4 regions of the Sinobacterium norvegicum genome follow, and region 3 is predicted to be linked to each of the others. Evidence: predicted binding sites of a transcription regulator. Region 3 holds the regulator's gene; each other region holds the start of a gene.

Region 1 (7,448 bases), on a different contig from region 3:
AAGGCGTCGGCCTTGTTACTGATCACGGCACAGACTTCAAACGGGTGATCAGCATCACCCGCCTTATCGATAAAAGCCTGTAGGTTGGAGCCGCTACCAGAGATTAAAACCACTAATCGGCAGGGAGACGACATGGTTATGCTCCGACGAGTTCGACCGCTTCTTCACCGTCTGCAAGGGCGGCGATTTCACCGATCTTCCAGGCGTTCTCACCCTCGGCGGCGAGGAGTGCCAGCGCTTGCTCGGCCTCTTCGCTGGGCACGCAAATTACCATGCCAACACCGCAGTTAAAGGTGCGGTACATCTCGGTGGCGTCGACGTTGCCGTTGTGCTGTAGCCAGTTGAATAGCTCAGGCATCTGCCAGCTGTTCAGGTCGATTACCGCCTTGGCGTTGTCGGGCAGTACGCGGGGAATGTTCTCTAACAGACCACCACCGGTAATGTGTGACAGGGCGTGAACGTTCTGCGACTTGATCAGCTTTAACAGTGGCTTGACGTAAATACGGGTTGGTTCCATCAGCGCCGCTGACAGTGAGCGGCCATCGACTTGATGGGCGTCGAGGTCAACACCGCTGACGTCGATAATCTTACGGATCAGTGAGTAACCGTTAGAGTGAGCACCGGAGGAGGCGAGGGCAATCAGGGTATCGCCAACGGCGACCTTGGTGCCGTCGATGATTTCGTCTTTTTCGACCACGCCGACACAGAAACCGGCAAGATCATAGTCGTCGCCCTCATACATGCCGGGCATTTCAGCGGTCTCGCCGCCAACCAGTGAGCAGCCAGAGTATTCGCAGCCCTTGCCGATGCCTTCAACCACGCTGGTGGCAGTGTCGACATTGAGGGCGCCAGTGGCGTAGTAATCGAGGAAGAACAAGGGCTCGGCGCCGGCGACGATCAGGTCGTTAACACACATGGCCACTAAGTCAATGCCGATGCTGTCGTGAATGCCGGTGTTGAGGGCCAGGCGAAGCTTGGTGCCGACACCGTCGGTGCCAGAAACCAAAACCGGCTTCTTGTAGCCTTCGGGTAATTCGCAAAGAGCGCCAAAACCGCCGAGACCGGCCATCACTTCTGGTCGTCTGGTGCGTTTGGCAACGCCTTTAATCCGTTCTACTAAAGCGTTACCCGCATCGATATCGACGCCGGCGTCTTTGTAGCTTAAAGAAGGTGTGTTGTTTGACGGAGTATTGCTTGAACTCATTGGATTCGTACCCTATGCGAGTGCTCTAAAGAGGCGCGCTATTCTAGCAACAGATGCGGGGCAGGGATAGAATATTTTGTTGAAAAACGCTTAAAATTCAACAGCAAAAACTGTCTATTTGGTCAGGAGTTTTTTATTTATATGACAAATATCAGTATTTCTCGTCAAACCATTGTTGCCGGCAGTCGGCTTTGGAGGCTGGCGGTGACAGACGAGGGTTCAGGGGGCTGGGGAATTAGTCAAAGCGTGGGGTGTTTCTCGCTTAAACCGTGTCGATGCTGGCCATTAGTTGGACAGATTGTGCTAGTATCGCAGGTTGATTATTTCTCATCATTTAGGAGCCAACTTTGCCCTATACATATACTGTCGCGCGATTATCAAGAGCCCGAATTCAAACCGGCTTGGCGCTGATTTGCCTGTTGCTCGCGGTGGCACTGTTGTCGCCGCCGGCCGACGCTGTGGTGGTCGACAATTTATTTCGTGTTGAGACCGAGGTTGCCGATCAGAGTAATAGTGCTCGTTTAGAGGCGCAAAAGCTGGCCCTTGCGGAGGTGTTAGTCCGCTCGTCAGGTCGTGGCGATATCACCCAGCAGGCTGAGATCAAGTCGGTGTTAGCCAGGCCCGATCGCCTGGTCAACAGCTATCAATATCGCACCGTCAGTTTTACCGATGAGGAAACCGGTGAACAGGGGCGTCGGTTGATGCTGATTGTCGATTTTCAACCGAAAAAAATCACCGATATATTGCGCCAGTCGTCGCTGCCAATCTGGTCGAGTAATCGCGCCAGTATTACCACCTGGATAGCGGTTGATGATAGCAGCGGCCGTCAGGTCGTCAGTGCTACTAACCGGATACCTTTGGCAGAGGCATTGGCGGCCAATGCCAAGCGTCGTGGTCTGCCAATGCTGCTGCCGGTCTACGACATGACTGATATTATGGCGGTGAGCACCGATGATGTTTGGCAGATGCAGCAGCAATCATTATTTGCTGCCTCTGAACGCTATCAGGCCGATGCTATTCTGGTCGGCCGTATTGTTGCCACCGGCGAAAGCCAGTGGCGTGCAAGCTGGACCTTTAGCCATGCCGGAGAGCATTTCAGCTTCGACAGTCAGGGGCAGGATTTTAACGCGGTCTTGGCGCCGGTCATCGACAACGTCGCCGAGGCGCTGTCGCGTCGCTATGCGGTGATTGTCGGTGAAAACAGCGCCGAGCTACAGCTCAGCATCGACAGCATCGACAGCTTTGCCGATTACACCTCGGCGTTATTGTATCTGCGCGGTCTCGAGGCAGTACGCCAAGTCGGGCCGCTGTATATCGAGGGCGAGCAAGTAGTCTTTGCGCTGGAACTCGATGGCACCGAAGAGCAGGTGTGGCAGGCGATCTCGTTAAACCGTCGGCTAAAAGAAGCCACGGCAAAGTTGATTCAAACACCGCAGGCGGCTCAGCCGCCTGTGCTGACGCCGGCAGCGGTCAGTGATGACGAGGCGGTGAGTCGCGCCGAGGACAGCACTGAGGGCAGCGCCGAGGACAGCGTCGAGGTGGCGAATCCGGCGGAGGCCGAGGTGGCTCCGGTTATCGTCGATCAGCCTATAGCGCCGTTGCGATATTATCAGTGGCAGGGTTAAATGACTGCGACCGCGATGTTTAACCACAGGTAACCCATGGAACAGATGGCATTGGCGATGTCGTTAACCGACGAGCCAACACTCGACAATTTTATCACCGGTGCCGGTAATCGTTTGGCGCTTGCCGCCGTGACGCAGCAGGCATTGGAGAACGGTGAGTGGTACCTCTATTTATACGGCAACCAGGGCTGCGGTTGCAGTCATTTGTTGCAGGCCGCGGCGGCGGCGGTCAACGAACAGCAGGCCGGCAGCGCCGTCTATATCGCCCTCGATACTGTTGTTAATCGCCTGCCTGGCGAGGTGCTGGAAGGCTGCGATGAGATCTCGCTGGTGTGTTTGGATAACCTGCAGGCAGTGGCCGACAGAGCCGACTGGCAAGAGGCCTTGTTTCATTTTTATAATCGTTGTCGCGACGGTGGTGGTGCCAAATTGCTGTTGGCCGGCAATAGCACGCCGCAGCGTCTGGGGCTGAGTCTGGCCGATTTAGAGTCGCGGCTGAGTTGGGGCATTGTGATTCAATTGCACGAGCTGGATGACGAGGAAAAACTCGAGGCCTTGGCCGCCCATGGCCGTCAACGCGGTCTGGAGATAACTGCCGAGGTTGGTCAGTTTATTCTCGCTCGCTCGCCCCGCCATATTGCTGAATTGTTGACCGTATTGGAACGCCTGGATCAGGCCTCGCTGACTGAGAAGCGCAAGATTACCGTACCCTTTGTCAAGGCGGTCATGGCCTGGTAGCGGTTGCCGATACCGGGCGGCGTATTGGATAAAACTGGGCTATAGTTTTTAGCACCTTTTTTTATCGCATAGGATGCCGCCAATGTATGTACCGAGTCACGCCTTAAAGCAAGATTTCAGCGATCAGATCGACACTATCAAAAGCCTCTGTGCCAGCGAGTTAAAATTTGCCGAGTTAGCCCGGGACTACGACAGTCTCACCGGCGAGATAGAAAGCCTGGAGGCGCAAGAGGTTCCCACCACCGATCAGCATATGGCCGAGCTCAAGCTGCGCCGGGTGCAAATGAAGGATCAAATTGTCAGCCGCTTACTGCGTTAACACTGCCGGTTTATCCTCGTTTCCTCCCCCACAAAGGCGGAGCTCGCCGTGTGTTTTGAGACCTTTTGCTGCACGACTTTGTTATCATGATGAGCCATAATAAATCGTCTATCGGCAGGTACGTGCAGTGCAACATACTTCTTCTTACCCCTCCTCTTCGGCGGCGAACAAGGCGCTGATACTGCTGTTTGTTGCTTATGTGTTGTCGTTTATTGATCGCCAGATACTGAGTGTGTTGATTGGGCCAATACGTCAGGCCTTCGATATTTCAGATTTTCAGTTTAGCCTGTTGCATGGATTCGCCTTCGCGATCTTTTATACCTTCTTGGGCTTGCCTATCGCCTGGGCCGCCGACCGCTTCAGTCGCAAGCGAATTATTACCTGGGGCATATTTTTTTGGAGCATCGCCACCTGCGCCTGCGCGCTAACGAAAAGCTTTAGCGGTTTGTTTATAGCGCGCATCGGAGTCGGTGTTGGTGAGGCGGCATTGTCGCCCCCAGCACACTCGATGATGAGTGACTATTTCAGCCCACAAAAACTCCCCTCGGCGATGGCGTTCTATTCGTTGGGTATTACCATCGGTGGTGGCTTGGCCTACATTATTGGGGGTTCTGTCTATGACTATTTTGCGTCTATGACGCCACTAACGCTGCCGCTTGTTGGTGAGATGGCAGCCTGGCAGTTAACCTTTGTTGCTGTTGGCGCACCGGGTTTTGTCGTTGTTTTATTCATGGGCTTTATCGCTGAGCCTAAGCGTCAGGGTGTCAGTGCTGATGCGGTTGTCGACCAGCCCATGTTGGAGACGTTCAAAGAGCTGCTGGGCTATATCAAGCAATTCCGACGGGCCTATCTGGGTCATATCATCGGCGTCTCGCTGCTGTCGATTTTGGGTTACGGCACCATGGCCTGGTTTATTGAATTCCTGTTGCGCAGTTTTGCTATGGCCAAGGCCGAATCCGGTGCTATTTTTGGCACCATGTTTATTGTTGTTGGCAGTCTGGGTGCCTTTGCCATCGCCGCCTTTACCCGCTGGCTGGGCGCCCGCGGCTATGAGGATGCCAGTATGCGTATTGTTTTTATCGTGGCCTTGGCCATGCTGATTCCTGCCGTCGCCGCACCGCTGATGCCAACGGCGCAGTCTGCGCTGATAGTTGCCGGCGGCATTATCTTTTTTCAGTTTGGCTATTTTGGCGTGGCAACGGCAGCCTTGCAGTTGATTACTCCCAACCAATGGCGGGCACAGGTGTCGGCGCTGTTGCTGTTTTTTACCAATTTGATCGGATTGGCACTGGGCCCAACAGTGGTTGCGTTTTTTACAGACTTTGTCTTTAAAAGCGACGCTAAGTTGAATTACTCGATGGCCTTGGCGGCGGCGATCTTCGCCCCTGTGGCGGCGGCAGTGGTGTATTCTGGCCTCAAAGATTTTCGCCGAGCACTGGCTTTTCAGCAGCAAAACCTGGTGTCGTAGAGCGAGCTTAAGGCCAATATATCGAGCGAAATTGTTAGCTGGCATATTTCTTGTATGAATATACTCAAAATAGTCTGATGGAGTCGTTTTCCCACTGCTAAAGCAGGTCTCAGCCCTCACCCACCGGTGAATGACTAAGGTCTGGCTTGCACCATATTAGCGCAATCGCCCTCGGCGAGCGCATGGTCAGTGAGAAGTTACCCGGCACCGGTTTTGGGGAGAGAGATATGTTGTTTGGCCGCAAGAAAAAGAAACCAATTGTTATCGCCGACAAGAAAGTCAAAGAGTGGAAATACGCTGTTTGCGGTTACTGCTCCACAGGCTGTTCGTTAGAAGTCGGGGTCAATGAGCAGGGGCGTCCCGTGGCCACCCGTGGTGTCGATGACGGCAAGGTCAATACCGGTAAGTTGTGTATCAAGGGAATCTTCGAACACGAACTGTCAGAGTCCTCCGGGCGCGGTGTGCAGCCGTTGATGCGCGATAGAATATTCGACGATTATAAACCGGTCGAATGGGATGAGGCGCTGGATAAAACCGCCGCCGAGTTCAAGCGTATTCAAGATAAGTATGGCCGTGACTCGGTTGCTATTGTCTCTACCGGACAGTTAATGACAGAGGAGTTTTATACCCTTGGCAAACTGGTTAGAGGCTGTATTGGTACCAACAATTATGATGGTAATACCACGCTGTGCATGGCCTCGGCGGTATCGGGTTACAAGCGTTCCTTCGGCAGCGATGGCCCGCCGGGTTGCTATGACGATTTTGAGCACACCGACTGCCTAATGGCTTTCGGCTCCAATCTACCCGAGCAACACCCGATTATTTATTGGCGCCTTAAAGAAGCGATGGAGAAGCGAGACTTCCCGTTGATTGTCGTCGATCCTCGAGTGACGATGTTTGCCCAGTTTGCCGATATCCACCTGCCGATTACGCCAGGTACCGATTTAGTGCTGTTGAATGCCATTGCCCATGTGATTCTGAAAGAGGGGTTGCAGGATCAAGACTATATCGATGCTCACTGTAATGACTTCGAACAGATGAAGGACGTGGTTGACAAGTATGACCCCACCACGGCGGCGAAGATCTGTGGCATCGACGAGGATATGATTCGCCATGTTGCCCGTATTTATGGCCGCGCCAATTCGGCGATGAGTATCTGGACCATGGGTATCAATCAGTCGACCCACGGCAGTGATGGTGTCTGCGCGATCAACAACCTCAACCTGATTACCGGTAATATCGGCAAGCCCGGCGGTACCAGCTTGTCGATTACTGGTCAGTGTAATGCCATGGGAACCCGCGAGTGGTCAGCCTGTTCAGGCCTGCCCGGTTATCGCATGCTGGAGAAAGAAAAAGACAGAAAAGAAGTGGCGGAGTTTTGGAATGTCGACGCCGACTTTTTTCCACCCAAGGTTGGCCTCAAGGAAACCGATATTTTTCCCGCCATCGAGTCAGGACAGATCAAGGCGTTGTGGATTGTCGCCACCAACCCAATGACCTCGATGCCAAACCTGCCGCGTATTCGTAAGACGCTAGAAAACCTTGAGTTCATGGTAGTGCAAGATGGTTACCGCGATGCCGAGACCACCGAATATGCTCATGTGTATCTACCGGGTGCGGTGTGGGGCGAGAAGGACGGCGTGCTGACCAATACCGAGCGCCGCGTTAATCTGGCTAACAAGTTTGTTGAGCCGCCGGGAAACTCCAAGCCCGATCTGTGGATTTTTAATGAGTTGGCCAAGCGCTGGGATGTCAGCCAACAGATGAAATTCCCCGCTGCCGCCTCCGATGTTTTCGATGAGATGAAACAGCTATCGAAGGGCGATGGCCGCACTTTGCATATCGCCGGCATGAGTCATAAGTTGATTGAACAGCAGCGCGGTATTCAATGGCCGATGAAAGAGGGCGAGGAGACAGGTACTCAGCGTCTCTATAGCGATGGTCATTTCCAGACGCCCAACGGCAAGGCCAATTTAATGGCGCTGGATTATATTGAAAATAACGAGGTGCCCTGTGAGCAGTTCCCATTTTGGATGAACTCGGGCCGGGTGGTCGAGCACTTCCACACCCGCACCAAAACCGGAAAATTGGGTA
Region 2 (7,448 bases), on a different contig from region 3:
CAACTCGAAGAAGGGTATATCCAACACCTCGTTCTTAGCCAACCGCAGCGGCGACAACTCCCTTTCGGTCGGATGGCGCACATCGATGACGATACTCTCGCCAACGGGGAACGGCATTACCTCGACATCCTCGATTTGCTCGCTCAGATCTATCTCATCGATATTAATCAGTTTGGTGTCTGCCACCGCCTTATCCAACACCGAAAAATCGAACTTGCCCTCTTCCCGCTCAATCTTTTCAGGCTTTGCCTTAGTGGTCGGCTTGACCGAGATAACACCACAATATTCTGGCATGTTGGCAGCAAACTCGGCGGTGCCGATCTGTTCGGCCAACTTGATGATTTCCGGCTTGTCCATGGTAATCAGCGGACGCAGCACCAAGCTGTTGGTCACCGAATCGATCACACTGAGGTTGGTCAGTGTCTGGCTCGACACCTGGGCCACACTCTCACCGGTGACCAGCGCCTGAACCCCCATTTGCTCGGCAATCTGGGTGCCGGCACGCAGCATCATACGCTTCAGAATAACCCCCATCTGAGAGTTGTCTACATTCTTGAGAATCTCGCCAACGACACCATCGAAGGGCACCGAGATGAAACGCACTCGATGTGAGGCGCCATATTTTTGCCATAGATACAGGGCAACTTCTTTCACCCCTATTTCGTGGGCGTGACCGCCGAGATTAAAGAACAGGAAATGCGTGCGCAGACCCCGCTTCATGGTCAAATAGCTGGCGACATTTGAATCGAAACCACCGGATATCAATGAGATAACTGGGTCGAGACTGCCTATTGGGAAGCCACCCAAGCCCTCGTGTCGCTCATTAATAACAAACAGGATGTCGTCGCGAACCTCTAATTGCACAGTAATCTCCGGCTTGCTGAGCTTAACACCCAGTGCCTCAGTGTGCTGGTTCAATCCGCCCCCTACATAGCGTTCGATATCGCCAGACTTAAACTCATGCTTGCCGGCACGTTTACAGCGCACAGCAAAGGTCTTGCCCGCCAAGCGCTCTCCCCAAATAGCCTTGGTCTTCTCGAAAATGTCGTGTAAATCACCCAGCGGGTATTGCACCACGTCATTGAAATAGGCAATCCCGGGGGTATTCGACAACACCTCGACAAAGCGGGGTAGCAACGCATCCTGCTCGCTGACGACAACCAGCTTGTCCCAATCCCGGATGACCTTCACATCGGCATCAACATGACGCAACAGCGTGCGCACATTATCTGTCAGCATGCGCACAAACTGCTTACGCACAGGCTTACTCTTTATGGTGATTTCGGGGAAAAACTTGACGACAAACTTCATAATAGCCCTAGAGATCAATAACAATATTTGTTCATTATAAAACACTTGATTGTCGCTGTACTTATCCTTAAGGTCTATACGGTAAAAAATGCACCAAAGCACCAAAAAAGAGCATTGACGCATCATATTGGTGCGACTAATGAGCCGAATTAGCGCGTTTTCCCCAAACAGGTGCACAATCCTTTGCAAAGTGCTTGAAATTGCGCCGATATCGACTCTGGCACGCCTCTTGCTTTTGTAAAGCCATATTTATAAACTCTCGGCATAAACCGAAGAGTTTTAATACTAAAAGAAATGGCACTAGCCGTAATATACCGACCGAGGACGTATTTATGTCACGCACAGTTAAACTAATCGCTGATAACGATATCAAATGGGTAGACCTTCGCTTTACCGACTTTAAGGGTAAAGAGCAGCACGTCACCATTCCTGCTTCAGAAGTAGGCGAGAGCTTCTTCGAAGACGGTAAAATGTTTGATGGTTCTTCTATCGCTGGCTGGAAAGGCATTAACGAATCAGACATGGTCATGATGCCTGAAGACTCTTCTTCTTACATCGATCCCTTCACCGAGTCTGCCACCGTTGTTATCATCTGTAACATCGTTGAGCCTACTACTATGCAGGGCTACAACCGTGACCCTCGCTCTGTTGCTGGCCGCGCTGAAGAATACCTACGCTCTACTGGCATCGCCGATACTGCACTGTTCGGTCCCGAGCCTGAGTTCTTCGTTTTTGACGACGTTAAGTGGAATGTTGATATCCACAGCACCAGCTACCAGATCAACTCTGAAGAAGCAGCTTGGTCTAGCAACAAGTCATTCGCAGACGGCAACATGGGCCACCGCCCTGTTGTTAAAGGCGGTTACTTCCCCGTACCACCACTGGACAGCCTGCACGACCTTCGTGGCGCCATGTGTGACGCGATGGAAGACATGGGTCTAGAAATCGAAATTCACCACCACGAAGTTGCCACTGCTGGTCAGTGTGAAATCGGTGTAGGTCCAGCCACGCTGACTAAGAAGGCTGATGAAGTTCAGATTCTTAAGTATGCTGTACACAATGTTGCTCACGCCTACGGCAAGACGGCTACCTTCATGCCTAAGCCTCTGGTTGGCGATAACGGTTCTGGTATGCATGTTCACCAGTCGCTTTCTAAAGACGGCGTTAACATCATGGCTGGCGATGCCTATGCTGGCCTTTCTGAAACTGCCCTGTTCTACATCGGCGGTATCATTAAGCACGCTCGCGCAATCAACGCTTTCGCCAACGCCTCAACCAACTCGTACAAGCGTTTGGTTCCTGGCTTCGAAGCGCCTGTTATGCTGGCTTACTCTGCTCGTAACCGTTCTGCTTCAATCCGTATTCCTTTCGTGCCAAGCCCTAAGGCCAGCCGTATCGAAGTACGTTTCGGTGATCCATCAGCCAACCCATACTTAGCCTTTACCGCTATGTTGATGGCCGGCCTTGACGGCATCCAGAACAAGATCCACCCAGGCGAAGCTGCAGACAAGGATCTATACGACCTTCCTGCTGAAGAAGCTGCCGAGATCCCAACTGTTGCTTCAAGCCTAGAGCAAGCACTACAAGCGCTAGACGCTGACCGTGCCTTCTTGAAAGCCGGTGGCGTAATGGACGACGACATGATCGACGGCTATATCGCATTGAAGATGGCCGAAGTTGAGCGTCTTAACTCTACAACTCACCCTGTTGAGTTCGAGATGTACTACTCAGTTTAATCACTCGATTAAATACGAAAAAAGGCCTGCTTTTGCAGGCCTTTTTTGTTGGCTGGTAAAAAGTCTGACCGCCAGACAGCAGCACTATAACCCTAACCATATGATTACCATTTTGCTTTGGCACTATTTTGGTGCGCTCACTCTTGCTAGTATCGATCGTGCTGACAAGGGCGGTCTTGGCCATGATGGCAAACTGACGCCATCACGGATGCCCCAGCAAACAATGCCTCATTCGGCAGTAATCCTCCGCGCCCACCTAAGTTGGTGTAGTTTTTGCTAAGCCTATAGTAATGACTAGCAAATATAGTTTTAAAACAATGGGGACTGGTAGTTAAACAATGATGAACAACGACTTACATGGCCTGCTTCTCGACAACCTGACAACGGCAGTCATGTTGTTAGATTCATCGCTGCGTATTACCTACCTCAATCCCGCCGCACGTATGCTGCTCGACTCCAGCGGTCATCGGGTACTCGGCCTGGATTTCAGCCTGTTGGTTCATCAAGACAGCGAATCTGTCAAAGCCCTGCGTGAGGCTGTCGATGTCGGTCGCTCGTTTACCAAGCGTCAAACCCTGCTGCAATTGCCTAATAGCCTCAGTATTACCGTCGATTACTCGGTAACACCGACTGAAGTCGGCAAGCAACCGGCACTGTTAATCGAACTGCAGCCAATGGATAGGATGCTGAAAATTTCACGCGAGGAGACGCTGATTGCCTCGCAGCAAAACAGTCGCACGCTGATTCGCGGCCTCGCCCACGAAATAAAAAATCCGCTTGGCGGCTTACGCGGTGCGGCACAATTACTGGCCCGTGAATTAAACGACGATGAGCTAAAAGACTACACCACGATTATTATTGAAGAGGCCGACCGGCTGCGTAATCTAGTCGACCGCCTACTGGGCCCCCATCGCATTCCGCAGGCAGCAATGACCAACGTGCACGAATGCTTGGAACGTATTACCACCTTGATCTCGGCAGAAACCGATGATGCTATTCACTTTGTCCGCGATTACGACCCCAGTATTCCACCACTTTATGCCGATAAAGAACAGTTGATTCAGGCGGCTTTAAACATCATCAGAAACGCCATGCAGGCCCTGGATGGTCTTGATAATCCGACCATTACGCTGCGCACCCGCGTACTGCGCCAATTCACCATCAGCAATATTCGCCACCGCCTGGTCTGCAAGATCGAGATCATCGACAACGGCCCCGGCATCCCCGCCGAGCTGGCCGAGACGATCTTCTTTCCAATGGTCACTGGACGCGCCGAAGGCAGTGGCCTCGGTCTGTCTATCGCACAATCTATTTTAAGCCAGCATCAGGGTCTGATCGAATGCAGCAGCGAGCCTGGCCACACCGAATTCTCAATGTATATCCCCTTGGAGCCATCAAATGAGCAATCATAATAATATTTGGGTAGTCGATGACGACCGCTCAATCCGCTGGGTATTAGAAAAAGCGTTGAATCAGGCGGGTATCGACACCACCAGTTTTGACTGCGCCGAGGCGGTTTGCCGCCAGCTTCCCAACGAGCGCCCCGACGTGATTATCAGCGATATCCGCATGCCGGGCATCGACGGCTTAGAACTACTCGGCAAGATCCACGAGACCTACCCCAATCTGCCGGTTATTATCACCACCGCCCACTCCGACCTAGATTCCGCCGTCGCCTCCTACCAGAGCGGTGCCTTCGAGTATCTGCCCAAGCCCTTCGATATTGACGAAACTGTGGCCATGGCAAAGCGGGCGCTGGCTCACAGCAAGGAGCAACAGCAGGAAGCCGCCTTCAGCGAAGATGTAATCGAAGAAACCGAGATCATTGGCGAGGCCCCAGCGATGCAGGAGGTGTTTCGTGCCATCGGCAGGCTGTCACACTCCAATATCACCGTCTTAATCAACGGTAACTCCGGCACCGGTAAAGAGCTGGTGGCACAGGCGCTTCACCGCCACTCACCCCGCTCAGAAAAACCATTCATCGCCCTCAACATGGCCGCCATACCGAAAGATTTGATGGAGTCCGAACTGTTTGGCCACGAGAAGGGTGCCTTTACCGGCGCCGCAGCACTCCGTCGGGGTCGCTTCGAACAGGCCGACGGCGGCACGCTGTTTCTCGATGAGATCGGCGATATGCCGGCCGAGACCCAGACTCGACTGCTACGCGTGCTGGCGGATGGCGAGTTTTACCGCGTCGGCGGCCACACCCCGGTCAAGGTCGACGTGCGTATTATCGCCGCCACCCACCAGGACTTAGAGCGCCTGGTGGCCGAACACAGCTTCCGTGAGGATTTATTCCACCGCCTCAATGTGATTCGCATCCACATCCCGACGCTGGCCGAGCGCCGCGAGGATATTCCCCGTCTGGCCAAGCATTTCTTCAATGCCGCGGCGGAGGAGCTGGCGGTGGAGACTAAAATATTAACCAGCGATACCGAGCAGTATCTCGCCGGCTTGAATTGGCCGGGTAACGTTCGCCAACTGGAAAACACCTGCCGCTGGGTGACTGTCATGGCCTCCGGTCGCGAGGTTCATATCGGCGATCTGCCGCCAGAGCTGCTCAATCAGCAACCCGAGGAGAAGGGGGCTTCAAACTGGCAGGATGATTTACGCAGCTGGGCCGAACAAGAACTTAATGGCGGCAAAAGCAAGCTGCTCGATACCGCGGTGCCGATTTTCGAGCGCATCATGATCGAGAGCGCGCTCAAACACACCAATGGCCGACGCCGCGACGCCTCGCAACTGCTCGGCTGGGGGCGCAATACACTGTCGCGTAAGATCAAGGAACTGGGTATGGACGAGGGCGGCGAAGAGCTGGAAAGCGAAACCGCTTAGCACCAGGCCCTCAACCAAGGCCGCGGAATAGCATCGACGGCCTCAATACTGGCGGCGCTTACTCGGCAGCGCCAGCGTAATCGAGCTGGCGCCAGGCCTCGTAGCTGATAATAGCCACCGAGTTAGACAGGTTGAGGCTGCGGTTATTCGGCTGCATCGGAATCTTGATCCGTAACTCGGGCGCAATCGTTTCCATCACCGCCGGCGCCAAGCCGTGTGTCTCGGCACCGAACAACAGTACATCACCGGCCTGATAAACAATATCGCTATGACTGCGGGTACCCTTGGTGGTACAGGCAATAATCCGACGGCCTGCCATCGCCTCGGCGAAGGCCTGATAGTGAGGATGGATCGTGGTATTGTCCAGATCGTGGTAATCGAGGCCGGCACGGCGCAACTTCTTCTCTTCTATATCGAAACCCATTGGCTCGATCAAATGCAGGCGGCAACCATTATTGGCGGCCAGGCGCATTATATTGCCAGTATTGGGGGCAATCTGCGGTTCAAACAGGGCGATCTCAAACATAACAACCATCATTCTTTGGCGACTTATCGATGGCCGCTATCTTAATACGTCGACCGTTATTTACCTACCGAAACTACACCTCTGTATGCCTCTCTATTCGCTCGTACCCTCTGGCAACCGCTTTGGCGCGGCGATATGAATACCGTGAGCGCGCAGCGTATTGTAGACGGCCATATTAATGGTGAACTTCTCTTGGTAATACGATTTGGTTGGCACCCAGCAGCGGATGCCGATGCAGATATTACCCTCTTCGAAGGCCTCGATACCGACCTGAGCCTGAGGGTCATCGATAATATTACCATTGTCACTCAGGCACTGGTTAATCAGCGCAACAACCTGCTCGGGGCTGTGCTGTTGGTCGACATGTAACAGCGTCTCGACCATCTTATATTCGAAGGTATTTTGTAATACCTCACCCACCGCATAGCGGTTAGGGATGGTGATTAACACCTTATCCTCGGTGATCAGCAGCGTCGCCGCCAGTTTAATATCGACTATTTGGCCGGTATAACCATAAACGACGATGGTATCGCCAATCTTAAATGGCCGGGTAAAGATGATCGCCAGACCGGCGGCGTAATTCGATAACAGTCCCTGCACAGCAAAGCCAGCCCCCAAACCTATCGCACCAATGGCGGCGATAAACGGCGTCACACTGATGCCAAACTTACCCAGCGCAATAATGACAAAGCAGAACAGAATCATCGCCTTCAAGGCATTGGCGATAAAATGACTGAAGGTGATGTCGATATCTTTGCGTTCGAGGTATTTAACCGCCGACTTACTCACCCAATTGGCCACCACGGCGCCAACAATTAAAATTAGAATCGCGCCAATAACCTGCATGCCGTAGTCGACACCAAAATTGATCAGGCTGTTATAGGCCTCGCCTATATAGGCCGCTTCTTGCTCCATGACACTCTCCATTGCTTAGTCTTTCAATCTAACGGCATAACTCTGCCAACACCCTGACTCGGCGTTCACTCTTGTCGACATAGGGGTTGTTTTTATCCCAGGCGTAGCCAGCCAATACCGAGCTG
Region 3 (7,448 bases):
AAATACTGCTGGGCCAGCGTAATCTCACCAATCACCTCTTCACTTACCTGCGCGATCACTTTTTCAGGCCCCGGCGTCTCAGCCCCTTGGGCAGCAACCGTCACAGAGCCCATAACCAGTAAAACAGCCAGCCAGCGATACAGGTTTAACAACATCGAACACCTTCCAACACAGTAATTTTATTCACCTCAGTATACCCCCTCTTTAAACAACCCACACCCCCCGTATTAACGGTTGATAAAGAACATGTTTAACCACAAAAAATAACCACTAAAAACTTGTTCTGTACTCAGCTATCGGCTTTGATTAACATGCTCAAACTATTCGCCCTACTCTAAGGTCTAACCTATGACGACCCAGCCTCTTTTTATTCAGTCTGCGCTACGCACTATCGACCTCGAGCAACAGGCGATCAACGACCTTAAAAGCAGCCTCGATGAAAATTTCGACAAAGCCTGCCACTTCATGCTGCAGGCCAAAGGCCGTATTGTAGTGACCGGCATGGGTAAATCGGGGCATATTGGCAATAAGATTGCAGCCACCCTAGCCAGCACAGGCAGCCCGGCCTTTTTCGTCCACCCAGGAGAGGCCAGCCATGGCGACTTGGGTATGATTACCAAGGATGACGTGGTACTAGCGCTGTCCAACTCCGGTAATACCGCCGAAATTGTCACCATCGTACCGCTGATCAAGCGTATGGGCGCACCACTGATTACCATTACCGGCAACCCGCAGTCACCGCTGTCGCAGGCCAGCGATGCCAACCTCAACGTCAGTATCGACAAAGAGGCCTGTCCACTGAATTTAGCTCCAACATCAAGCACTACCGCGGCACTGGTCATGGGAGACGCACTGGCTATTGCACTGCTCGAGGAGAAAGGCTTTACCGCCGACGACTTCGCTTTCTCTCACCCCGGTGGCACTCTGGGTAGACGCCTGCTGCTGAAAGTGTCTGACGCCATGGTCTATGGTGATGAAATCCCCCGCGTTTCAACCAATACCACGCTGAGTAAGGCGCTGGTTGAGATCAGCGAGAAACGCCTCGGCATGACCACTGTTGTCGACGAACAACAAAAAGTCGTTGGGGTCTTCACGGATGGTGATTTACGACGCAGCCTCGACAGCGAAATCGACATTCACCGAGCCACTATTGGCGAATTGATGAACCCAGGTTGCCAGACTGTCAGCCCCGACATGTTGGCGGCCAGTGCCTTGAAAATCATGGAGGACAACCAAATCACCTCTGTTGTTGTTGTCGACCAAGACGATAACCTAGCCGGTGTCGTCCATCTGCATGCACTATTACGAGCCGGTCTGGTATAATTTTGACACTATTAACACGTTACGGATGCTAGCCGGTGAGCAAACGATCGAGACAGGTACAACAATGGCTGGCCGCAGCCGCCACCGTCATTGGTGTCACTGCTGTTGCCTACTTCACCTCGCCGGATAACAATACCGGCGACCTGCTAGTGGCCGCCGTGATTAAAGCACCAGCATGGTATATCACCGAAGCCGATCACCGCAGTTTCGATGTCGACGGCAAGCTGGATACCCACTCGATTGCTGACAAAGCGATTCACTTCGATCACAGCGACACCTCTTTTGTGACTAACCCGGTCATCAAGAGTTACGAGGCCAGTGTGACAAAACAGATAGCCTCGGCAAAAAATGCTACGGTAAACCCTGATAAAACCGTACTATTAACCAACAATGTAGTGATTACCACCGGTAATACCGCTGCCGACAGTACCGTGCTGAACACTGAAATATTATTAATTAACACCGTACTCAATACCGCCGATACCAAAGAAGCGGTGACGATTACCCAGGCATCAGGCGTCACCAAGGCGACGGGGATGCACGCTGACTTCAACAAAGAATTTATTTCTCTACTCTCTGGAGTTCACTCTGTTTATGAGCCATAGCCCCCTAACAGCGATTGCGATTCTCTGCTCCTTGCTGACGGTCCAGCTGGCCCAGGCGCTGCCTACTGACCGCGAACAACCTATTCATATTCGCTCTGATCGCGCCGAGCGTGACGATAAGAATGCGATTACCACCTATATCGGTAATGTCGAACTCGACCAAGGCACGCTTCATATTGAAGCCGACAAAATTATCATCAACCAGGTCAACGGCGAATTATCCAAAATTCAGGCGCTGGGCAAACCGGCAAAATTGCAACAGCGCCCCGAAGAAAACAAGGCGATAGTCTATGCCCGCGGCGAAATCATCGACTATTATGCCGCCAAAGAGCTACTCGTTCTGACCCGCCAGGCCAGTATCGAACAGGATGGCACCCAGGTCGATAGCGAACAGATTGAATACCTCATGGCGGAAGAAATCGTCAAAGCCAAGGGCAACAAAGACCAACAAGAGGGCGATGGCCGCGTTCACGTAGTCCTCCCCCCCAGTAAAAAGAAGGCACCCGCCGCAGAGGTCACCCCGCCATCAGATAGAATACCGGACGAGGCCATACCCACCAGCGAGCCCGCGCCAGAGGCGCCAACTGACACTGACAGCACCGATAAAAGTGAGCAACCTTAGATGGCGACCCTGAAAGCCAACAATTTAGCCAAGGCCTATAAAAAACGTAAAATCATTCAAGATGTTTCATTGTCGATAGACAGCGGGCAAGTTGTCGGCCTACTCGGCCCCAACGGCGCCGGTAAGACCACTTGCTTTTACATGGTCGTCGGGATTGTGCCCCAGGATGCCGGCCAGGTGTGGATCAACGACACCAATATTTCCGCAGAACCTATGCACGGCCGGGCCAAACACGGGATTGGCTACCTGCCACAGGAAGCGTCAATTTTTCGCAAATTATCGGTGGAAAACAACCTGCTTGCGATACTCGAAACACGCCAGGATTTAAACAAGAAACAGCGTCATGCAAAAATGGAAGAGCTGCTACAAGAATTCCATATCACCCATATTCGTAAAAGCCTCGGCATGTCTCTCTCGGGAGGTGAAAGGCGCCGGGTAGAAATAGCGAGAGCGCTGGCCACAGAGCCTGAATTTATCCTGCTCGATGAGCCCTTTGCTGGCGTCGACCCCATCTCGGTTAACGAGATCAAAGGGATTGTTAATCACCTGAAGTCCAAAGGCATCGGGGTACTCATTACCGATCACAATGTCAGAGAGACCCTCGACATCTGTGACAAGGCCTATATCGTCAGCGAAGGCTATATTATTGCCGAGGGCACCGCAGAGACTATTTTGAGTAATCATCAGGTCCGCAAAGTCTATCTGGGTGAGCAATTCAAGCTCTAAACACAAAGGCTATTTTAAAGCTGGTCTAATGTTTGCTTGTCGTCGCGACTACCGATAAACTGACGCTGTATAAATTTGATAATAACTACTGCTTTTACAGAGTTACTGATGATTATAATGCCGGCCTTACTAGATTGCCGGCGGATATCCGGCTATTCAGAGAGCTCTTATTATTGCTATAACCGAAAATAGCAAACAGAGACTGATACGCGGTTCGCTTGGGAGAATCTGTCGCTGTGAAACAATCGCTGCAACTGAAAATGGGTCAGCAATTAACGATGACCCCGCAACTGCAACAGGCTATTCGCCTACTCCAGTTGTCAACGCTCGATTTACAACAAGAGATCCAGCAGGCTCTCGATTCCAACCCCATGCTCGAAGTCACCGAAGAGGAACATAACGCCTCACCGGAAAATAATTTAGAAGCCCTCAACCATACGACTGAGGGACCCGCCCAAATAGAAACAGCCAGCCCCGAAACGCCCGCCGATGCCGCTCAGTCTGATATCGATTGGTCAAACCCTGACAACATCCCCAAAGAGCTTCCCGTTGATACACAGTGGGATGATGTTTACCAGAACACCGGTGGTAGCGCAGGACCTGGCGGCGAAGACTTTGATATCGACAGCCGGAACAGTCAGGCCGAGGGCCTGCACGAGCATCTGTTATGGCAACTAAACCTCACTCCCATGTCCGACACCGATAGGGTGATTGGTCTCGCGGTTATCGATGCCATAGAGCCCTCTGGTTTTATGTCACTGAGTGCCGAGGAAATCCATCAAGGTTTTGAGGATGATCATCAGCTAGACATTGAACTCGACGAGGTAATGGCCGTACTGCATCGTATTCAGCAGTTTGACCCACCCGGTGTTGGCAGCCAAGATTTAAGAGAATGCCTGCTAATTCAGCTCAACCAATTACCCGAGTCCACCCCTTGGCTCAGTGACACCAAAAAAGTTGTCGAGCACTATTTACCGCTACTGGGCAACAAAGATTTTAATCAGCTAATGCGTAGAGCTCGCATCAAAGAGGCGCCACTGAAGGCCGTTATCAGCCTGATTCAAAGCCTTAACCCCCGTCCTGGTGATGACTTAGAGGCCAACAGCGCCGAATATATTGTCCCCGACGTCTACGTCCGCAAGGTCGATGAACACTGGCGAGTGGAGCTAAACCCCGATATCGCCCCCCGCATACGCATTAACAACGATTACGCCTCGCTAATCAAGCGGGCCGACAATAGCTCTGACAATACCTTTTTAAAAGACAATTTGCAGGAAGCACGCTGGTTCCTGAAAAGCTTGCAGAGTCGGAATGAAACACTGATGAAAGTTGCCAGCAAAATTGTCGAAATGCAGCAGGGTTTTCTCGACTACGGTGATGAGGCGATGAAGCCAATGGTCCTGCTCGACATCGCCGACGCCGTTGAAATGCATGAGTCTACGATCTCCAGGGTGACAACGCAGAAATACATGCACACCCCCCGGGGCATCTTCGAGCTGAAATACTTTTTTTCCAGCCACGTCAGCACCGAAAGTGGCGGCGAATGCTCATCGACGGCAATCCGCGCCATTATCAAAAAATTGGTGGCCGCCGAAAATCCTCGCAAGCCGCTCAGCGACAATGCAATGACCAAGCTGCTGGCAGAGCAAGGGATTAAGGTCGCCCGGCGGACAATCGCTAAGTACAGAGAATCCATGATGATTCCTCCCTCAAACGAACGCAAACAACTGGTCTAGACTATAGATAAGCCCGTCAAATATTGGGCGACAACCAAGATGCGGTATTCACACAGACAACAGGGCAATTACAGCCTGTAGCGACAGAGGATAAACATATGCAAATCCATATCAGCGGTCACCACGTCGATGTTACTGAAGCTTTACACGAATATGTCACCAATAAGTTTGGCCGTCTCAGTAGACACTCTGATAGTATTACCAACTCACATGTTACACTGACTGTTGAAAAAACCAGACACCGGGCCGATGCCACGATACACGTGACCGGCGCCGACATTGCCGCATCCTCGGAAGCGGCTGATATGTATGCCGCAATCGACTTGCTAACTGACAAGCTAGACCGTCAATTGCTGAAATACAAAGAAAAGCAAACCGCCAGTAATCATGGCTCCAGATAGCAAGACTTATTAAATTATCATGCAACTGCAAAATATTCTCACACTAGAACGCACCGTCTCAGGTGCGTCAGCCTCCTCCAAAAAACGCGTGCTAGAAATCATTGCAGAACATATCTGCAAGGATGTCAGCGCCTTTGATAACGAGGAGCTGTTTCAGCGTTTTAATGCAAGAGAAAAGCTCGGCAGCACCGGCATTGGCAAAGGCATTGCCATCCCCCACTGCAGAGTGCCCAACTGCCTGGGGATTACCGGCGCCTTATTCACCCTCGACAAACCCGTTGCGTTTGATGCCATCGATGATCAGCCTGTTGATATCTTGTTCGTGCTGATGGTTCCTGAGGAAGCCTGCGATGATCACCTTCAGGCCCTGTCAATGATGGCGGAATTGTTTAGCGCTGAAGATTATTGCCAAAGTCTGAGGGCAACCAACAGCAACCAAGAACTTTTTGATGCCGCCTTGCAGCCCATTGCAACAGGCTAACTGGATTACAAGATAGGGAAGCTATGAAACTAGTCGTCATCAGCGGACGCTCCGGCTCCGGCAAGAGTACAGCGCTTAATGTGTTAGAAGATGTCGGCTTTTACTGTATCGACAACCTACCCGCCTATCTATTGCCCGCCTTGATCAGTGAGGCGAGAGCCAACTCGTCCCCCGAACAAGAGATGCTTGCCGTCTGCATCGATGCCCGCAATAGCTCTCGTACGCTCTCTGAGTTTCCCACCCTTATTTCATCACTGCCGGAAGAAGTCGAGACCTCGGTTATCTATCTCGACGCCGACAACAACTCTCTAATTAAGCGTTTCAGTGAAACTCGTCGTAAGCACCCGTTGAGCAATCGCCACACCGCATTGCAGGAGGCAATTGAAGACGAGCGTGTGATTCTCGAGCCGATTGCTAATATCGCCGATTTAACCATCGACACCACCAAACTTAGCTATCACGAGTTACGTGATTTTATTCGCATTGAGGTCGCCGACCAAAACAGCGGCCAGATGACGCTGCAATTCCAGTCATTCGGCTTTAAAAAGGGCAGCCCCAACCATGCTGATATGGTGTTCGACCTGCGCTGCCTACCCAATCCACACTGGGTGCCATCACTTCGCAGCCAAACCGGCCTTGACGATGGGGTAAAGAACTTTTTATCAGAACAGGATGAGGTGAAAGAGATGTTTGACGATATCAAACAATACCTTGAACGCTGGGTGCCTCGATTCTCCGCCAATAATCGCTCTTATACTACTGTCGCCGTTGGCTGCACCGGCGGACAGCACCGCAGCGTCTTTATGGCGGAAAAACTTTATCAACATTTCAGCGCCCTTTATGACAATGTACAGGTACGCCACCGAGAACTCGATAATAAATAAAGCGACAGCATACTCATGGTTGAGCAACAGATAGAAATCATCAATAAACTCGGCGTCCATGCCAGGGCCGCAGCCAAGCTAGTAACAGTTGCCAGCGCCTTTGCCAGCCAAATCGCCATTATTCGCGATGAGAAAAGCGTCGACAGCAAAAGCATCATGTCGGTAATGATGCTGGCCGCCTCGAAGGGTAGCTGGATAACCATCCGCTGTGAGGGCAGCGATGAAACCGCCGCCATGGAAGCTGTCTGCCAACTGATCAATAACCGCTTTGACGAAGATGAATAGATGCAAATAAGTAACATTACACCACGTTGAATAATACCGATAATGCGTTGTTGTCTTATACTTTTTCTAGCATAATCGCCCCCATTCACCCCACACCATTATCAGAAGGTCACGCCTAGCGCTCAACCACTATCTTCAACAGAGTAATTTTTATGCCCCAAGCTACCGACCAAGCCCAAACTCAGCACCATCTTCGCGCTCTCAATGACGCCGTCGATAGCGGAGCCCTCCAAAGCATAAGGCATATGTTGAAGAGTCTGACCGATGCAGACATCGCTCACCTGATAGAGTCATCCCCACCTAAACAGCGCTCCGTGCTGTGGCGCTTACTCGACAACCGCCGAGAGGGCAGCGTATTACAAGAGCTGGGCGAGGAGCTTCAGGC
Region 4 (7,448 bases), on a different contig from region 3:
CGGTTATATTCGCTTTGTTCAGTATGATCGTGGCTTGCCACCGGCTCAGGCCCGTTTTCCAACGCTGGCTGTATTCGACCGCTTCGCCCACGGCTTTGTCAGCTATCAGCTGGAGGGTGAGTATTTTAAGGCGACCGACCTTCGGCTGGGGATGGCAGAGTCCAATCCATTTGCTTTTTATTTGGCGGAATACAGCCAGGGTCAATGGCGTGAAATTACGCCGGTCACGGTACCCCGTCATGTCGCTGTTACTGAGGTCTTACCCCGCTTATGGCAACGCATGCTGGGTGATCAGACTATTCCGCCATCTCTGAACTGACGAAGATATTATGGTTTATCAGCTAAGGCCTTATCAACAGGATGCCGTGGATGCCACTCTCAAACACTTTAGGCAAACCGATGACCCCGCGGTGATTGTGCTGCCCACAGGTGCAGGCAAAAGCCTCGTGATTGCAGAGTTGGCTAAAATAGCGCGGGGAAAGCTATTAATTCTGGCTCACGTGAAAGAGCTGGTTGAGCAAAACCATGAGAAATACCAGAGTTATGGCCTGACGGCTGGGATTTATTCCGCAGGGCTGCAACAGAAGAATAGGCAGCATCAAATTACCTTTGCCAGTATTCAGTCAGTGGCGCGCAACCTCGATGACTTTAATGATGAATATTCACTGGTCATAGTCGATGAGTGCCACCGAGTCAGCCACAGTCATCACAACGTTGACAGCGATGATCCATCAACCAGTCAATATTACCTGTTGCTGAAACAGCTGCGCACGGTAAACCCTCGATTAAAGCTGTTAGGTTTAACAGCAACACCATATCGCATGGGCTTGGGCTGGGTTTATCGTCATCACTATCATGGTTTTTTAAGAGCGCAGCAGCCGAGGCCATTTGAGCGTTGTATCTATGAATTACCGCTGCGATATATGATTAAAAACGGTTTTTTGACCGAACCAAAAATCATTGATGCGGCGATTAGTCAGTATGATTTTTCACAGTTAAAGACTTCTGCTTCCGGCGCCTATTCATCGACTGAGATGAATAGCTTGCTGGCAAAACATCCGCGTGTAACAGAGTCGATTGTTGAGCAGGTTGTGATGTTAGCTCAACAGCATCGCCGTCAGGGTGTGATGATTTTTGCCGCCACGGTTGAACATGCTAAGGAGATCTGCGGCTATTTAGCCGCCTTCAACCCCGCCTTGATTACCGGTCAAACAGCCAGCGATGAGCGTGAACGACTAATTACTGCTTTCAAGTGTCGAGAGATAGTGTATTTGGTTAATGTCTCTGTTTTAACCACCGGTTTCGATGCTCCCCATGTTGATATGATTGCGCTGTTACGACCAACGGCTTCGGTTAGCCTGTTTCAGCAGATTGTTGGTCGTGGGCTGCGTTTGAGTGAGGGTAAAAATGATTGCCTGGTCATTGATTATGCGGCCAATGGGTTTGATTTATTCTACCCTGAGGTAGGCGAGAAAAAGCCCAGCAGCGACAGTGTTCCTGTCATGGTAAGTTGTCCTTGCTGTGATTTTGCCAATACATTTTGGGGCAAGCAGGATGACGAGGGGCATATCATCGAGCACTATGGCAGGCGCTGCTGGGGCATGGAGGAAGACGAGAAGGGGGAGGTAACAGCTTGTGATTACCGTTTTCGCTTTAAGCAATGTAACAGTTGTGGCGCCGAAAACGATATTGCAGCCAGGTCTTGCCGTCAGTGTGGGGAGGCGATTGTAGACCCTGATAACAAGCTCAAAGATGCCTTGAGACTGAGAGACTACCGAGTTATTCGTTGCGCCGGTGCGACGTTTAGCGAGCAAGATGGACGGCTAAAAATTGTCTATTACGATGAGGACGGAACAGAGCTGAGTGAGAGTTTTGATTTTTCCAATCGAGGACAAAGAGCAGTCTTCAATCAGCTGTTTGGCCGGCGTTTCAATCAGGGAGTGGAACCGTTGATATTTGCCACCCATCAACAGGTAGTTGAACGTTCGGTTTTCTTTACAGCGCCAGATTTTGTCATCGCGAAAAAGAAGGGTAATTTTTGGCGAATTCAGGAGAAAATTTTTGACTATCATGGCGCATATCGACAAGCCAATCAGCTTCAGTAATTCTTTATTTCAAATCGCGATAGATAAGTCATTTAATAGTTTAAAGTTCACGCCAATAAACGACGAGATAGTTTACAGTGAACATATTGGTTGTGGATTGTGATAACCATTTAAGCTCATGAATAAATTGTATTTTTCAATTTTGGCTTGCAGCTTGCTATTCCTTTTATACCTATAACGGAAGTTAGGTTTGTTAATTTTATAAGGGAATAAGTAATGAAATATTTTGTTTTTCAAGCGTCTTCAGCGCTGTTGTTATCGGCACTATCCACAGCTTCTGCAACGGCAGATTATGTCGATTTCACCGGTCTGGGCAGTATCAATAATACCACGTCAAGTTATAGCCAATTATCCAATGGCGGTGTATCTGTGACCGCCGATGCTGGACATTACAATATTGGTAGTTACAGCCTGGATGGTTTTGGTGTTCATAAGGGCGGGATCAATTTGCCTGGCTTACAAAATGGTGAAACCTTGGGTTTTAGTTTCAATCAGTCGGTTAATATTACGGGGATTAAATTTCGCCAATGGGAGGGGCCGGATAAGGCAATATTATCAGGAGTTTTTGGTTCGTTGACGCTGGACAGTGATAGTTGTGCTTTTTGTAGCTCGCAAAGCTTTGGCCTAAATATCCAAGGTATTTCCTCCTTCGATGTCAGTGGTGCCAGCAGCTTATCTGTCTTCTTGGTCGAAGGCATTAGTTTTGATGCGGTGGCGGCTGTGCCAGTCCCTGCCAGCGCGTGGTTGTTTGGCAGTTCGTTGTTGGGCTTGGCCAGTCTTATTCGTAGAAAGAGGCGGGTGCTCTTGTCGTAGCGCGTATTGATGGGCCTTGGCGAATTGCTAAGGCCCTGCCTGTTTTATGCTGCGGTTTCTTTGGCGAGGGCTCGCTGGTAAGCGGGGCGTGCTTGGCCGCGGGCTAGATAGTCCTGTAGGTTCTGCTGGTTGAGCGCTTGACCGAAGGCGGCACCCCATTGCAGAGTTTGCAGTAGTAAAATATCGGCGGCGGAGAACTGATCACCGAGGATATATTGTTGTTGGCCAAGGCCATCACTGAGCAACGCCAGTGCTTGTTGATACTCCCAAGCCGCTGTTGGCATGATTTCCTTGACCCGGTGCTCCTTGGGTAAGACAAATTTATGTTTGCCAATATTCCATAGCGGTTGCTCGAGTTCACAGAGTGCAAAATAGCACCAGCGGTCATACAGTGCTCTTTCGGCCGTGGCAAAGGGGGGGGTTAGCTTGCCGGGGGCGTATTTATCGGCCAAATAGTTGGCGATTGCGCCAGATTCAGTCAGTGTGAAGCCATTGTCTGCGATCGCGGGTATTTTACCTCCGGGATGGATGCGTCTATGGGCTTCTCCCTTATGCTCTCCCTCAGCTAAATTGACCTGTTGAAATTGATAGTCAAGCCCCAGCTCTTCAGCAAGCCAGGTTGTGCGCAGCGAGCGAGTATTGGTGTGACCGTAGATGGTTAGCATAAAAGCCTCGATGAATATTTTTGTTTTTGAGTCAGGGCTCTAAGCGTAACAAAAAACCTCGATATTGACGACCGGGTCTCATAGTCAAGGCTCGTTGTCGTTATTGTCGTTCTGCCGCATTGTCGTCGCTGTTCACTAATTCATTAATCCCCTGCCATGAATACATCCAAAGGTGTTAACTAGAAAGGGTGAAATGTTCGGCAAGCGGTGTTGACAGTACTTGCTGATGTGGGACATTACTGCTGAGATAGTCTCAACTTTAATTAACGCAGGGTATGACCATGGGTTTTAATGCGCAATCGACCACCGATGATGTGTTGGAGGGAATAGATTTAACCGGCAAGACCGCGGTAGTCACCGGGGCTTCTGGTGGTTTGGGGGCGGAGGCAGCACGCGCTTTGGCGAGTAAAAATGCCACGGTTGTCTTGGCTTCTCGCAACGCTGCTAAGACGACTGAAAAAGCGCAACAGCTAAAGCAGCTAACCGGCAATCAAAACATAGTGGCCGTGGCCTTGGACCTGGCTGACATTGACAGCGCCAGAGCTGCCAGCGCCGCCATTGCGGGCGATTACCCTGTGATTGATATATTGATTAATAATGCTGGTTTGATGGCCTGCCCCTATGAGCAGACCGCACAGGGTTTAGAGAGTCAGTTTGGCGTCAACCATGTGGGGCATTTTGTGTTCACCATGGGTTTGCTTGAGGCGTTGAAGCGCGCGGCCAGCGCCAGGGTGGTTGCTCTAAGCTCAGGTGGCCATAAATACAGTGGTGTCGACCTTGCCGACCCGAACTTTGCCGAAACGGAGTACAATAAATGGCAGGCTTATGGTGCTGCCAAGACGGCTAATGCCTTATTCGCTGTCGAATTTAACCGGCGGTATAGCGACTTCGGTGTAACGGCCAATGCAGTTCACCCCGGTATGATTATCACTGACTTGGGGCGTCATCTTACCCCTGAAGATATTACCTTTATTATGGCTGGCGGTAAGCAGTCAGGGGCTGAAAAGAAGGGGGGAGAGGAACGCGCCCCCGCTGCGATGCGAAAATCAATCCCTGCCGGTGCTGCAACCTCGGTATGGGCGGCAACGTCGCCAAGCCTTGAAAATATCGGGGGTTTGTATCTGGAGGACTGCCAGATAGCTGAGCAGGTAGAGCCTGGTGTGCAATCGCATGGTTATTACCCCCATGCCGTAGACCGCCAAGCGGCGCGATCGTTGTGGCAATACACCGAAACGCTCGTCGCCAAGCTTTAGCCTAGCTTATACTCGCAGCAGGCCTCGATACGGTTGAGGCTTGATGTTTCATTCTATTCCTCTAAATATATCTACCTAAGTTTCTGCTTGAATTAAGAAAATTCAAAGAAAAACCCTTTTTATATTTCAAACATAGCGCATAACAGGCTATATTTAATCGATAAATTGGTAATGGAATCATAGCAATGAAGACACGTCTAATGCATAGCCTTCTGGCTGCCATCATGGTTTTTGGTCTAGCCGCCTGTTCTGGCGGTTCAAATGTTAAAAGTGATTTGTCGATTAAGGGGGCCCCCGACTGGGTGAATGAGGGGACTCAGGCGATCAGTAATGAGGATGGTCGGCTGATCTATGGTGTGGGGATGTCTTCAGTTGTTGGCGACACATCGCTGCAAAAAAATGTTGCTGATAATCGCGCGCGAGCAGAATTGGCCAGTATTTTATCGACAACTGTCGACAGCAGTTCTGGTGATTACACCACCGCCACCGGTGGCGTGGCGAATAATAGCGTCGAACAGCAGATAAAGACCCAGACACAGTTGGCGTTAAAGGGGGCGAAAATCATTGGTCGCTGGCGCAATGAAGAGAACGGAGACATTTACTCAATTGTCGAGCTAGACCTCGATAACCTAGAAGATGCTATCGAGAGAGCCAAGGGTTTGACGGATGAGGTTAAGCAGCAGGTGATAGAAAAAACCAATATGAATTTTGATCGTTTTGTGAAGGAGAATCCCTAGTGAATACCCTGTTTAAGTCTATTGTCACCATTGCCACAGTTGCGGTATTAGCGGCCTGTGGCACCTCTGTCAAACGTATGGATGCCGATGAAACTGTCGACTTGAGTGGTGCTTGGAATGACACTGACTCGCGCTTAGTGGCGGAGGAGATGATCAGCGATGTATTGTCCCGCCCCTGGATTTCAACCTATACCCAGCAAAATGGTAAGACACCGGCGGTGATTGTTGGCAGTATTAAGAATCTCAGTCACGAACATATTAATACCAACACATTTATTAACGACATGGAGCGCGAATTAATTAACTCCGGCCAGGTAGATTTTGTCGCCTCAAGTAATCAACGCGGTGAGATCCGAGACGAACGTGTTGATCAAGATTTAAATGCCACCGATGACAGCCGCAATGCTGCCGGTCAAGAGCGCGGTGCAGACTTTATGTTACAGGGGCAAATCAACACCATTATCGATGCCAATAGCAGCGACCAGGTAAGGTTCTACCAGGTTGACTTAACGTTGATTAGCATGGCTGATAACCGCAAGGTTTGGATTGGTCAGAAGAAACTTAAAAAATATGTATCAAATAGCAAGCTACGCTATTAATCACTGCTAATAAGGCTGACATGATGCGCAAATTAAGGCCCCGTATTGGGGCTTTTTTGTCTGTTTTTTTATTTTTTCAACTGGCGGGATGTTCATTCAAGCAACATGCGTTTAACAGTCTTGCTGAAGACTTGTCGCGGGGGCATGTTGAGCAGGTTCTGGTTGAGGTAGAAAAGAGCAGTTACCCCGACCGAGACTACGTACAGTACCAGTTAAATATCGGTTTGCTTCGGGCCTATAGCGGTGATTTCCCTGGGGCCATTGAAGAGTTGCAAAAAGCCAAACAGGTAATTGCAGCGCTACAGGCCAAGAGTGTCAGTGAGAATGTCGGTGCAGTCGCCGTCAATGAGACCCTTAGAAGCTATAGCAGTACACCGTCAGAGCGGATGATGTTGCAGCAGTTATTGATTATTGCCTATCTGTTAGAAGGTGATATTGGCGGCGCCCGGGTAGAGGTTTTGCAGGGGCAGGTGATTGAGCAAAGCCTGCCAATGAATAGCGGCCTGTCGGGCATGGTAGCCAGTAGCCATTATCTCGCCGGCCTGGTCTACCAGATCAATGGCGAACCTGACAATGCCATGATTAGTTACCGTCGCGCATTGCAGGTGATGAATAAGAGCGGAATTAAGCCGCCCAAGGCTTTATCTGACGGGCTGCTGCGTGCCAGCCTTCGCCTGGGGCTGGATGACGAACATCGCCAGTTAGTTGAGCAATTCGATTATCAATTAGCGCCGATCAGTCGAGAATCCGCTGAGTTAGTCGTGCTTTATTGGCAGGGGGTGGTCAGTCATAAGTCACAACACTTCATCACTGTTTACGTGCCCAGCTTGGAGCATAACGTATCCCTGGCGCTGCCGTATTATCCATCGCCACCGGCCAGCTCAAGACGATTGGCTTATAACCTTGATGGAAAACAATATAAGACCGAGATACTCGATAATATCGAGACCTTGGCAAGAGACGATTTAGCAGCCGATTCGGCGGCAATCTACGCTGCAGCCTTGGCGCGTATGGTGACCAAGCATCAGGCAATAAAAGAGGCGCAAAAGAATGATAGCAGTGGTTTTGCCGCTGCAATTTTGAACATCGCCTCGGTTGTTTCCGAGGTTGCTGACGTCAGAAGCTGGAACATGCTGCCTTCAGCGGTACAGGTGCAGCGGTTAGATATCGATGCCGGCGAGTATACGCTGGCTCAACCTAAGGAGGCTGGCGGTTTGCAGATTAATAAGGTTGAGCTCGCCGACCCCGATGATGTGCAGCACCCGACTATTGTCGA

What was found. The regulator sigma-54, encoded in region 3, starts transcription at its own class of promoters, with help from an activator protein. The targets are predictions, from matches to a motif close to TGGCACANNNNTTGCNNT.
Region 1: a site for sigma-54 is predicted at 5,394-5,411, ahead of L9P87_RS10830 (molybdopterin oxidoreductase family protein). Genes of this name have one in related genera too.
Region 2: a site for sigma-54 is predicted at 3,310-3,327, ahead of glnL (nitrogen regulation protein NR(II)). Genes of this name have one in related genera too.
Region 4: a site for sigma-54 is predicted at 2,249-2,266, ahead of L9P87_RS13590 (VPLPA-CTERM sorting domain-containing protein). Genes of this name have one in related genera too.

What each region holds. Positions count from the first base shown of each region.
Region 1 is NZ_CAKLPX010000002.1:390,733-398,180, forward strand. Features, by position in the region: gene purN (phosphoribosylglycinamide formyltransferase) at 1-134, opposite strand, end outside; gene purM (phosphoribosylformylglycinamidine cyclo-ligase) at 137-1,204, opposite strand; gene L9P87_RS10810 (DUF2066 domain-containing protein) at 1,552-2,829, shown strand; gene hda (DnaA regulatory inactivator Hda) at 2,866-3,567, shown strand; gene L9P87_RS10820 (HP1242/YdcH family protein) at 3,650-3,886, shown strand; gene L9P87_RS10825 (spinster family MFS transporter) at 4,014-5,354, shown strand; gene L9P87_RS10830 (molybdopterin oxidoreductase family protein) at 5,501-7,448, shown strand, end outside.
Region 2 is NZ_CAKLPX010000004.1:89,383-96,830, forward strand. Features, by position in the region: gene thiI (tRNA uracil 4-sulfurtransferase ThiI) at 1-1,311, opposite strand, end outside; gene glnA (glutamate--ammonia ligase) at 1,644-3,047, shown strand; gene glnL (nitrogen regulation protein NR(II)) at 3,386-4,459, shown strand; gene ntrC (nitrogen regulation protein NR(I)) at 4,446-5,882, shown strand; gene L9P87_RS14980 (tRNA (cytidine(34)-2'-O)-methyltransferase) at 5,941-6,408, opposite strand; gene L9P87_RS14985 (mechanosensitive ion channel family protein) at 6,502-7,323, opposite strand; gene L9P87_RS14990 (NAD(P)/FAD-dependent oxidoreductase) at 7,352-7,448, opposite strand, start outside.
Region 3 is NZ_CAKLPX010000007.1:44,069-51,516, reverse strand. Features, by position in the region: gene L9P87_RS17305 (MlaC/ttg2D family ABC transporter substrate-binding protein) at 1-155, opposite strand, end outside; gene L9P87_RS17300 (KpsF/GutQ family sugar-phosphate isomerase) at 349-1,323, shown strand; gene lptC (LPS export ABC transporter periplasmic protein LptC) at 1,359-1,928, shown strand; gene lptA (lipopolysaccharide transport periplasmic protein LptA) at 1,918-2,550, shown strand; gene lptB (LPS export ABC transporter ATP-binding protein) at 2,551-3,276, shown strand; gene L9P87_RS17280 (RNA polymerase factor sigma-54) at 3,513-5,012, shown strand; gene hpf (ribosome hibernation-promoting factor, HPF/YfiA family) at 5,111-5,413, shown strand; gene ptsN (PTS IIA-like nitrogen regulatory protein PtsN) at 5,433-5,894, shown strand; gene rapZ (RNase adapter RapZ) at 5,918-6,778, shown strand; gene L9P87_RS17260 (HPr family phosphocarrier protein) at 6,794-7,063, shown strand; gene L9P87_RS17940 (hypothetical protein) at 7,186-7,308, opposite strand; gene mgtE (magnesium transporter) at 7,309-7,448, shown strand, end outside.
Region 4 is NZ_CAKLPX010000003.1:348,453-355,900, forward strand. Features, by position in the region: gene L9P87_RS13580 (metal-dependent hydrolase) at 1-319, shown strand, start outside; gene radD (DNA repair helicase RadD) at 330-2,105, shown strand; gene L9P87_RS13590 (VPLPA-CTERM sorting domain-containing protein) at 2,322-2,918, shown strand; gene L9P87_RS13595 (glutathione S-transferase family protein) at 2,963-3,583, opposite strand; gene L9P87_RS13600 (SDR family NAD(P)-dependent oxidoreductase) at 3,865-4,836, shown strand; gene L9P87_RS13605 (LPP20 family lipoprotein) at 5,022-5,573, shown strand; gene L9P87_RS13610 (penicillin-binding protein activator LpoB) at 5,573-6,172, shown strand; gene L9P87_RS13615 (COG3014 family protein) at 6,229-7,448, shown strand, end outside.